DNA from 2 places in the Citrifermentans bremense genome. Region 1 is predicted to be linked to the other one. Evidence: riboswitches for the same ligand, from Rfam matches in the RefSeq annotation. Region 1 holds a riboswitch; the other holds the start of a gene.
What was found. A riboswitch is a leader RNA that binds a small molecule or an ion and turns the genes downstream of it on or off. The one in region 1 is predicted to bind S-adenosylmethionine.
Positions count from the first base shown of each region.

Region 2: linked by a shared signal. The riboswitch ahead of metX (homoserine O-acetyltransferase MetX) and the one ahead of GEOBRER4_RS10505 (trans-sulfuration enzyme family protein) in region 1 are both predicted to bind S-adenosylmethionine.

Region 1 covers NZ_AP023213.1:2,385,254-2,390,081, forward strand. Annotated here, with positions in the region: gene GEOBRER4_RS10495 (AMP-binding protein) at 1-588, opposite strand, end outside; gene GEOBRER4_RS10500 (MucR family transcriptional regulator) at 817-1,329, opposite strand; SAM riboswitch class I at 1,744-1,848, shown strand; gene GEOBRER4_RS10505 (trans-sulfuration enzyme family protein) at 1,921-3,069, shown strand; gene GEOBRER4_RS10510 (trans-sulfuration enzyme family protein) at 3,066-4,199, shown strand; gene GEOBRER4_RS10515 (molecular chaperone DnaJ) at 4,409-4,828, opposite strand, start outside.
Region 2 covers NZ_AP023213.1:407,366-412,193, reverse strand. Annotated here, with positions in the region: gene GEOBRER4_RS01700 (TIGR02757 family protein) at 1-92, shown strand, start outside; gene pabB (aminodeoxychorismate synthase component I) at 89-1,810, shown strand; gene GEOBRER4_RS01690 (NAD(P)-dependent oxidoreductase) at 1,845-2,708, shown strand; gene GEOBRER4_RS01685 (hypothetical protein) at 2,705-2,875, shown strand; SAM riboswitch class I at 2,951-3,052, shown strand; gene metX (homoserine O-acetyltransferase MetX) at 3,153-4,256, shown strand; gene GEOBRER4_RS01675 (acetate kinase) at 4,253-4,828, opposite strand, start outside.

The DNA.
Region 1 (4,828 bases):
CGGCAATAGCGACAGGAAGGTGAACTCCGGTGTGATGATCGGGACCTGCTCGTTGATCTGCTTGATGTTCGCGACCAGGTTCTTGTGGGTGAGGATCACACCCTTCGGGTTGCCGGTGGTGCCGGAGGTATAGATGAGCTGCGCCATGTCGTCCGGGGCGGGAGCGGCGGTGTCCGCAATCGGCTCAACCCCCTCCAGGAGGTACTGCAGGTCCTCGAGCAAGAGGCTCGGACCCTCGTCGATCCTCTCCGGCTTGAACCGGCTCTGCAGCACGATGCGGGCCTGGGTCAACTGGCGGATCGAGTCGGCCCGCCCGCGCTCCGACATGAAATCCACCGGAACCGCCACGGCGCCGCGCATGATGATCCCCCAGTAGGCGACCGCCCACCAGGAAGAGTTCGGCCCCCAGAGGAGCACCCGGTCTCCTGGGGCGACGCCCTGCCGGGCCAGAAGCGATGCCATCCTGAGGGAGAGGTCGTACAGTTCGCGATAGGAAACCGGCAGGCGCCTGACGCCGGTCCGGTTGACCAGGGCGACTTTGTCGCCGCGCTTGGCGAAGCTATGGAATAAATCAACCAGTGTCTGCATGGGATGCTCCCTATATCGATATTCGACCGGTCACTGGGGACACTATCTTGTGGAAGCAGCAATGGACAAGGCAGGCAAAATACTCCGTGACGCTCTCAAATCCTCGCTGTTCACGATGCAGCATTGTCACATGATCGGGGAGCTTTGGCAACCGGTTGCCCGTGGATGCTGAAAATAAAAAAACCGCCCCTTTTGAGGACGGCTTTTCTTATTGGTGGACCTGTATGATCAGGCTGTCTTGGCCTTGGCGCCGGCTTCCTTGGGAGGCTTAGGGGCCTTGGCTGGTTTTGCCGGCTTGACCGGAGCGGTCTTCTTCGCCTCGATGTTGGCCATGCGCACCCCGCGCGCCTTGGCAAGGTTGTCTGCCAGCCCGCGGTCCAGCGCCATCTTTCGCCTGGCGTCGGAATAGTTCTTCGCGGCGAGCGGCTGTTTCCCGGGTATTGAGAACTGTTTCTTGTACTCGCCCGGTTTCATGCCGTGCGCGGTGTTCAAGTGCCTTGCCAGGGTCTTGAAACCGCCCTTGCCGCAGAGCATGCAAACTACCTCGCCCTTCCTGAAGGCCTCTTTTACCGTCAAAGATGTCTTCGTTTCCTCTGATCCCTCTAAAGGCTCACCTGCTTCAAGGTTCTTGAGAGCAGTGTGAACTTTGCCGATCTCGAATATAAGCTGATCTGAGGTCATCGGAGTGCTTGACGCATGCGACGCTACAATCTGAGCTGCGATCTCTACCAAGGTTGCCATTGATTGTCCCTCCATAGAACATTATCTGCCTTGCCATAGTATTGGCAGGTAATTCCGCTTTGTCAATGAGGGTATTTGCTAAAAGTATCATTCATTGTCAATAGGAGTGGGTTTTATGTCAATGATTGGCTGGCTGAAGTCTCGAATGCGGCCTCAGGATTAAGTGTAAGAGACGAGGTACAGTCACGACGACTGCAAAACCTCAGAGCTAAAGTTGCCGGCTTAGCACCCGAATATATGAACAAGGCTGCTGCCTCCCATACCCTACTTGGTAACGGCAACTCCGGCAGCGGACATCAGCAAAAAAACCTATCCAACCCGTCAAGTTTACCGTTGACAGAAGTGCAGCGATTCAGTATTAATATGAACATTAAAAAGGAGCGGACGCTCCTGGACAAACAACTCAATAGCACTAACTTATCACGAGCGACCGAGGGACTGGCCCCATGACGTCGCGGCAACCTCCCGCAAGGGAAGGTGCCAAATCCAGCGGAGCGGCGACGCTCCGGAAGATAAGGAAGCGCGGACCTACTATAGAAAAGTCCCCTTCCGACCCCGGAAGGGGACTTTTTCCTATTGGAGGCAGAAAAAATGAAAATCGCGACCGAAGCAGCACAGATAGGCCTGCAGCGCGACACCCGCACCGGTGCGGTGACCGTCCCCATCTACCAGACCGCCACTTTCCGCCATCCAGGACTGGGACAGAGCACCGGCTACGACTACAGCAGATCCGGAAATCCGACCCGCCAGGCACTGGAGGAAGGGCTTGCCGCCCTGGAGGGGGGCTGCCGCGGCTTCGCCTACGCCTCCGGGATGGCCGCCATCACGAGCCTCATGTTCCTCTTCAAGCAGGGGGACCACCTTATCGTCACCGAGGACCTCTACGGCGGGAGCTACCGGCTTTTCGAGAAGCTGTTCCAGCAGTTCGGGCTCAGTTTCAGCTACGTCGACACGAGCGACGTTGAGCTGGTGCGCCAGGCCGTGAGGCCCAACACCAAGGCGCTCTTCGTCGAGTCCCTCACCAACCCGCTTTTGAAGGTGGCCGATGTGGAGCAACTGGCGGCCCTCTGCAAAGAGCGCGAGATGCTCTGCATCGTTGACAACACCTTCCTGACTCCGTACCTTTTGCGCTGTCTCGATCTGGGCGCCGACATCACCGTGTATTCCGGGAGCAAATACCTGGCCGGCCACAACGACACCGTCTGCGGACTGGTGGCGGTGAAGGACCCGGTGCTGGCCGAGCAGGTCTACTTCCATCAAAACGGCGCCGGCGCAGTCTTGGGGCCCCAGGATTCCTGGCTCACTGTGAGGGGAATCAAGACGCTCACCATCCGCCTGGACCGGCAACAGGAAAATGCGCTCGCCATAGCGCAGTGGCTGAGCCTCCACCCCCAGGTCGCCAAGGTGCACTACCCCGGCCTCCCCGACCACCCCGGCCATGAACTGATGAAAAGCCGCGGCAAAGGCTTCGGCGCCATGATCGCCTTCGAGGTGACCGAGCCGCACCTGGTCAATACGCTGTTGATGAAGACCCGCCTGATCTCCTTCGCCGAGAGCCTCGGCGGCGTCGAGAGCCTGATCACCTTCCCCGCGGTGCAGACCCACGCGGACATCGAGCCGGAGACGCTGAAGCGGCTCGGCATCAACCATTCACTGCTCCGCCTCTCGGTGGGGATCGAAGACAAGGACGACCTGGTCGCCGACCTGGCGCAGGCGTTCGCAGGAGGAGAACCGGAATGAAATTCGCGACCGAACTGATACACGGCACAGCCCCGATAGACCCGGAGCACGGCTCCCTGAGCCACCCTATCTACCTCAGCTCCACCTTCGCCCAGGACTCGATGGAGCACTTCGGAAAGTACGACTACTCCCGCTCGGGGAACCCGACCCGCGAGGCGCTGGAAGAGGCTGTGGCCGGGCTTGAGAAAGGGGCCGTGGGGCTTGCCTTCGCCTCCGGGATGGCCGCCATCTCCTCCACCCTGCTCATCTTCGCGCCGGGGGATCACCTGGTGGTCTGCGAGGACGTCTACGGCGGGACCTTCCGCGCCCTCACCACGGTGCTGAAAAATTGGGGCCTCAACGCCACTTTCGTCGACGCGACCGACACGGCAGCCATCGCTGCCGCGATCAGGCCAGAGACCAAGGCGCTCTATCTGGAGACCCCCTCCAACCCGCTGATCAAGATCACCGATCTCAAGGGTGCCGCGGCGCTCGCCAAGGAGAAGGGGATCCTCACCATCGTCGACAACACCTTTATGACGCCTTACCTGCAACGCCCGCTGGAGCTTGGGTGCGACATCGTGCTCCACAGCGGCACCAAGTTCCTGAACGGCCACTCCGACGTTCTCTGCGGCTTCGCCGTCGCCAAGGACCCGGCGGTCGGGCAGAGGATCCGTTTCATCCAGAACGCGTTCGGCGCAGTTCTCGGGCCGCAGGACTGCTGGCTGGTTTTACGTGGATTGAAGACCCTGAAGGTACGCATGGAAGAGCACCAGGCGAGCGCGAAGCTTATCGTCTCCTGGCTCAAGGAGCAAAAGGAAGTGGCGAAGATCTACTACCCCGGCCTTCCCGAGCACCCGGGGTACGAGATCCACAACGCGCAGTCCTCAGGCCCCGGTGCTGTCCTCTCCTTCGAACTATCGAGCTACGAGGTGACCAGGAAACTCCTGGAAGGGGTGAAGCTCTCCGCGTTCGCCGTGAGCCTGGGAGGGGTGGAAAGCATCCTCTCCTACCCCGCCAAGATGTCGCATGCCGCCATGCCCCCCGCCGAGCGCGAGGCAAGGGGGATCAAGGACACGCTGGTGCGTCTGTCGGTAGGCCTGGAGGATCCCGAGGACCTGATCGCCGACATGGAACGCTCTCTTAGATAAAAACCTGAAGCCGAAAGGCGGAACGCAGAGGTCCCAAAGGTCCATGGAGGTCACGGAGGTTTTGTAAGGGAACAAGCAGAACAAAGCTGTAACATGTTGGTTTTGTTCTAGTCTTTCCTCTGTGATCCTCTGTGGTGAGTGTCTTTCAGCATAAAAAAAGCCCGGGATCCCGGGCTTTTACTTTTTGTTCGCGTTATGTAGTTACCGCTTCACCTTTTCCACTTGAAGCTCACGGTCTTCACACCGGGTATCGCTTTCTGGAATACGGCCAGCCCCTCGTCGGTGATGCTGTTGCCGCTGCTGGTGAGCCCTTTGAGCCCCTGCAGCCCCTGCAGATACACCAGGCCCCGGTCGGAGATGGCGGTCTGGTACAAGTAGATCCTTTTCAAGTTGGTGAGGGATGAGATAGAGAGAAGGGCCGCGTCGGTCAACCCCTGGCCGCAGAGGTAGAGCTCCTCAAGCCCGCTCAGGTGCACGATGTTGTCGAGGTCCGAGTCGGTCACCTCGTACAGGAAGAGCGCCTGCAGGTCGTCCGCTTTCAACTGCTGCAAAAGCTTCAGGCTCGGCCCCGCTTCGTCCTTCACGTCCAGCCGCACCGCCTGGTCGACGTACACTTCCACCCTTCCCGC
Region 2 (4,828 bases), 2.0 Mb from region 1:
ACCTGGGCATCTCCGAGGGATGCGACGGCAAGGACCAGTCAAAGTGCCTCGCCTGCCCCATCGCCGGGCTCTGCCCGGTCGGATCGCCTTGACCGCGGCTTCCCCCGCGTACCTGCATGGATGGAGTTTCTGCGCGCCCGCGGGCGAGGTCTGCGCCGCCACGCCGGAAGAGGTCGTCCCGGCGCTTATGTCCCTGGAACGGCAGGTCGCCTCGGGTCTGCACGCGGCGGGATTTATCAGTTACGAGGCCGCCGGCGCCCTTAACGGCGACCTCGCCACCCGTGCGCCGGGGAAGCTGCCGCTACTTTGGTTCGGGCTCTACCGAAACCGCTCCCGGACCCCCCTTCCGTCCCAGTCAAGCCCTTTCCACTGCGGCGACTGGCGCCAAACGCTGGACGCGGAGGCGTTCGACCGGGGGGTGCGGACCATCAGGGAGCTGATTGCCGCCGGGGACTGCTACCAGGTCAACTTCACCCTGCGCCAGCGCTTCTCCTTCCGAGGGTGCCCCCGCTCCTTCTTTTCAGAGCTTAGCCGCAGCCAGCCGACCCCTTACGGCTGCTACATCGAGACCGGGAATTTCCGCATCCTCTCCGCCTCCCCCGAGCTTTTCTTCTCCCTGTCCGACGGCGTTATCACCACCCGCCCGATGAAGGGGACCGCCCCAAGGGGGAGGTGGCCGGACGAGGACCGAGTCCGGATGAGGGGGCTGAAGGAAAGCCCCAAGGAACTGGCCGAAAACCTGATGATCGTTGACCTGCTGCGAAACGACCTGGGGATGGTGTCGGAAACCGGCTCGGTGCGGGTCGCCTCCCTCTTCGACGTGGAGAGCCACCCCACCGTGCACCAGATGACCTCCACCATCGAGGGGAGGCTGCGGGAAGGGGTGGGGACGCTGGAACTCCTCCGAGCCCTTTTCCCCTGCGGCTCCGTGACCGGCGCACCCAAGAAAAGGAGCATGGAGATCATCGCGCAACTGGAGGAGGAGCCGCGCGGCCTATACACCGGTTGCATCGGCTATCTCTCCCCGGGAGGCGAGGCCAAGTTCAGCGTCGCCATCCGCACCGCCGTCCTGGACCTCGCGAGCGGCGAGGGGGAGATCGGGGTCGGCAGCGGCATCACCTACGATTCCTGCGCCGGGGAGGAATACCGCGAGAGCCTCTCCAAGGCGCGTTTTGCCCGCGAGCTCGTCCCGGAATTCCAGCTGATCGAATCGCTTCTTTACGACGGCGAGTACTTTCTGCTGGAGCGGCACCTGGAAAGGCTGGCGCGCTCCGCCGCGCACTTCTCCTTCGCGCTGCAACCGGACGCGGCCCGTCGGGCCTTGGAAGAAACCGCCGCGGGGCTCGCCGCCGGGGGGAGCTACAAGGTGCGCCTGCTCCTTTCTAGTGACGGGCGCATCGCCTGCGAGGCGGCGCCGATAGAGGCCGTCGCGGCCGAAGCGAACGTAGGCTTCGCCAGCGCCCGTGTCGACTCGGATGACACGTTGCTCTACCACAAGACCACCCTGCGGGACCGCTATCGTGACGAGTTGGCGGCACAGCCGGAACTGGACGAGGTGATCTTCGAGAACGAGCGGGGCGAAGTCACCGAAGGGGCCAACAGCAACCTCGTGGCGCGCATCGAAGGTCGCTACCTGACGCCTCCTATGGCGAGCGGGCTCTTGCCTGGGACCTTCAGGGAGGAGCTGATCGCACAGGGCAAGATCGAGGAGCGGGTGCTGACCCGGGCTGACCTGGAGGGTGCGGAGGCGCTCTTTCTGATAAACTCGGTGCGAAAGTGGCGCCGGGTGGCGCTGGCATCGAAGAAATAGCAGGCGATAAATCTATTTATCCAAGGAGAGGAACATGGAACAATACGGATTTTTAGGATTGGGGATCATGGGAAGCGCGATGGCCAAGAACCTGCTCAAGGCCGGGTTCAAGGTGACGGTCTGGAACCGGTCGCAGGAGAAGTGCGCGGAGCTCGCGGCGCTCGGGGCAACGGTCGCCGCCACCCCCGCCGAGGTCACCGCCTCCTGCAGCGTCACCATCGCCATGCTGGCCGACCCCGCGGCGGCGCATGCGGTCTGCTTCGGACCTCAAGGCGCCCTGGAAGGGATCGGCGCCGGCAGGGGGTACGTTGACATGTCCACGGTGGACGCCGCGACGGCCAAGGATATCGGCGCGGCCGTCACCGGCAAGGGGGGGAGGTTCCTTGAAGCTCCCGTTTCGGGGAGCAAGAAGCCGGCCGAGGACGGCACCCTGATAATCCTCGCCGCCGGCGACCGTGAACTCTTCGACCAGGCGCTCCCGCTCTTCGAAAAGATGGGGAAGAAAAGCCTTTATTTGGGCGAGCTCGGGCGCGGCGCGCAGATGAAGCTGATCGTCAACATGGTCATGGGAGGTATGATGACCATCTTCTGCGAGGGGCTGGCCCTTGCGGACAAGGCGGGGCTCGAGGGGAGCGACCTCCTCGACGTCATCGACGCCGGCGCCATGGCGAACCCGATGTTCAAGCTGAAGGGGGCGCAGATCGGACAGGGAAACTTTGCCACCGCGTTCCCGCTCAAGCACATGCAAAAAGACATGCGCCTCGCCGTGGCGCTAGGGGACCAGCTGGGGCAGCCGCTCTTTTCCGCCTCCGCCGCCAACGAGAGCTTCAAGATGGCGCGGGCCCAGGGGCTGTCGGATAACGACTTCAGCGCCGTCTTCAAGGCGATCGCTTCATGAAAAAGCTGCTCTCCCTGGCCGCGGTGACGCTCATCACCAGCGCCTTTCTCGATCCCCTGATCTACTCCGGGCTCGGCAAACCGATACCCTGGGGGCGCGACGCGCTGATGCTTGTGGCAGGGGTCATCTGCTTTTACCTGCTGGTGAAATACCGCAACGACCTGTAAACCAAGGGATAAGTTTGCCGTTGACAAAAGTAAACGGCTCCCTTATCCTGCAGCGACAATTTCATATAAAAGACCTGCTTATCTAGAGTGGTGGAGGGAAAGGCCCTGCGAAGCCACAGCAACCGGCCCAGAAATGGGCGACAGGTGCTAAATCCTGCCGAAAGGCGAAGATGAGAAAGGCGCGCTTTAGCTCCATCACCACAAAAGCCCCTTCTCTCATACCGAGACGGGGCTTTTTTAATACCCGCAGCGCGCGGGCACCAATGAAGAGAGAAACATGTCCTACGGCATAGTGACAGAACAGATCGCCACCTTCGATACCGAGCTGCGCCTGGAAAGCGGGCGTATCCTGGGTCCGATTGACATAGCCTACGAGACCTACGGCACCCTGAACGCGTCGCGCTCCAACGCGATCCTCGTGACCCACGCCTGGACCGGTAGCGCGCATCTGGCCGGGCGCTACAGCGAGGACGAGAAGCGGGCGGGGTGGTGGGACGACATCGTCGGGCCCGGCTGCCTTTTGGACACCGACCGCTATTTCGTGATCTGCTCCAACGTGATCGGCTCCTGTTTCGGCTCCACCGGCCCCACCTCCATCAACCCGAAGACCGGCAAACGCTACAACCTCGCCTTCCCGGTGATCACGGTGCGCGACATGGTTAAGGCCCAGGCCTTGCTCATGGACCGGTTGGGAATAGAGAAGCTTTTCTGCGTGCTGGGGGGGAGCATGGGGGGGATGCAGGCCCTGGAGTGGACCACGCAGTTTCCCGAGCGCGTCGCCTCGGCCGTGGTGCTCGCCACGACGCCGCGCCCCTCGGCGCAGGCAATCTCGTTGAACGCGGTGGCGCGCTGGGCCATCTTCAACGACCCTAACTGGAAAAAAGGGGAATACCGGAAGAATCCCAAGGACGGGCTCGCCCTGGCCCGCGGCATCGGGCACATCACCTTCCTCTCGGACGAGTCGATGACGGCCAAGTTCGACCGCCGCTTCTCCGCCCGCGACGGCCAGTTCGACTTCTTCGGACAGTTCGAGGTGGAGCGCTACCTAACCTACAACGGCTACAACTTCGTGGACCGCTTCGACGCCAACTCCTTCCTCTACCTCGCCAAAGCACTCGACCTCTACGACGTGGCATCCGGGTGCGAGTCGCTGGAGGAGGCGTTCGCGCCGGTAAAAGCGCCCATACAGTTCTTCGCCTTCACCTCGGACTGGCTCTACCCGCCGGCCCAGACCGAGGAGATGGTCGAGTCACTTAAAAAGCTCAAGAAACCGGTGGAGTACCACCTGATCACCTCGGCCTACGGACACGACGCCTTCCTTTTGGAGCACCAGACCTTCACCCCGCTGGTCGAGTCGTTCCTGGACCGGGTCGAGATCTAGGCGGCACCAGCCTCGCGCGCCGGCCACCCCATGATGGCGGCCACGTCCTCGTTGAGCATCATCTCCTCGCCGCTGGGAAGGGCGAACACCTTGATCTTCGAGCTGTCGGCGCTGATCAGCATCTCCCGCTCGCCCCGCAGGGCCTCCTCGTCCCGCTTCAGGTCCACCTCGATCCCGAACTGCTCCATCCCCTTGAGCGCCATCCCCCGGACCGGCCAGTCCTCCCACCCCTCGCCGTAGGTGAAGACGATGGCGTCGGGCCTACCGATCACGGCTATGTAGGCGCCTATGTACTTGCGCAGGCGGTAGGACTCCATGTCGAGCGCCAGCTGGCAGCGGGGGTCCCCCACCACCGCCTCGTCCACCACCGTCCTGCGGCTCACCCGGCGCCCGACGATCCCCGCCAGCCCGCTCTTCTGGTTCAGGAAGAGATCCATTTCCGCCGCCGATATCCCGGCCTCGTTCATCATGAACGGTATGATACCCGCGTCTATGTCCCCGCAGCGGGTCCCCATCATCACCCCTTCCAGCGGGGTGAGGCCCATGCTGGTGTCGACCGAGACCCCGTTTTT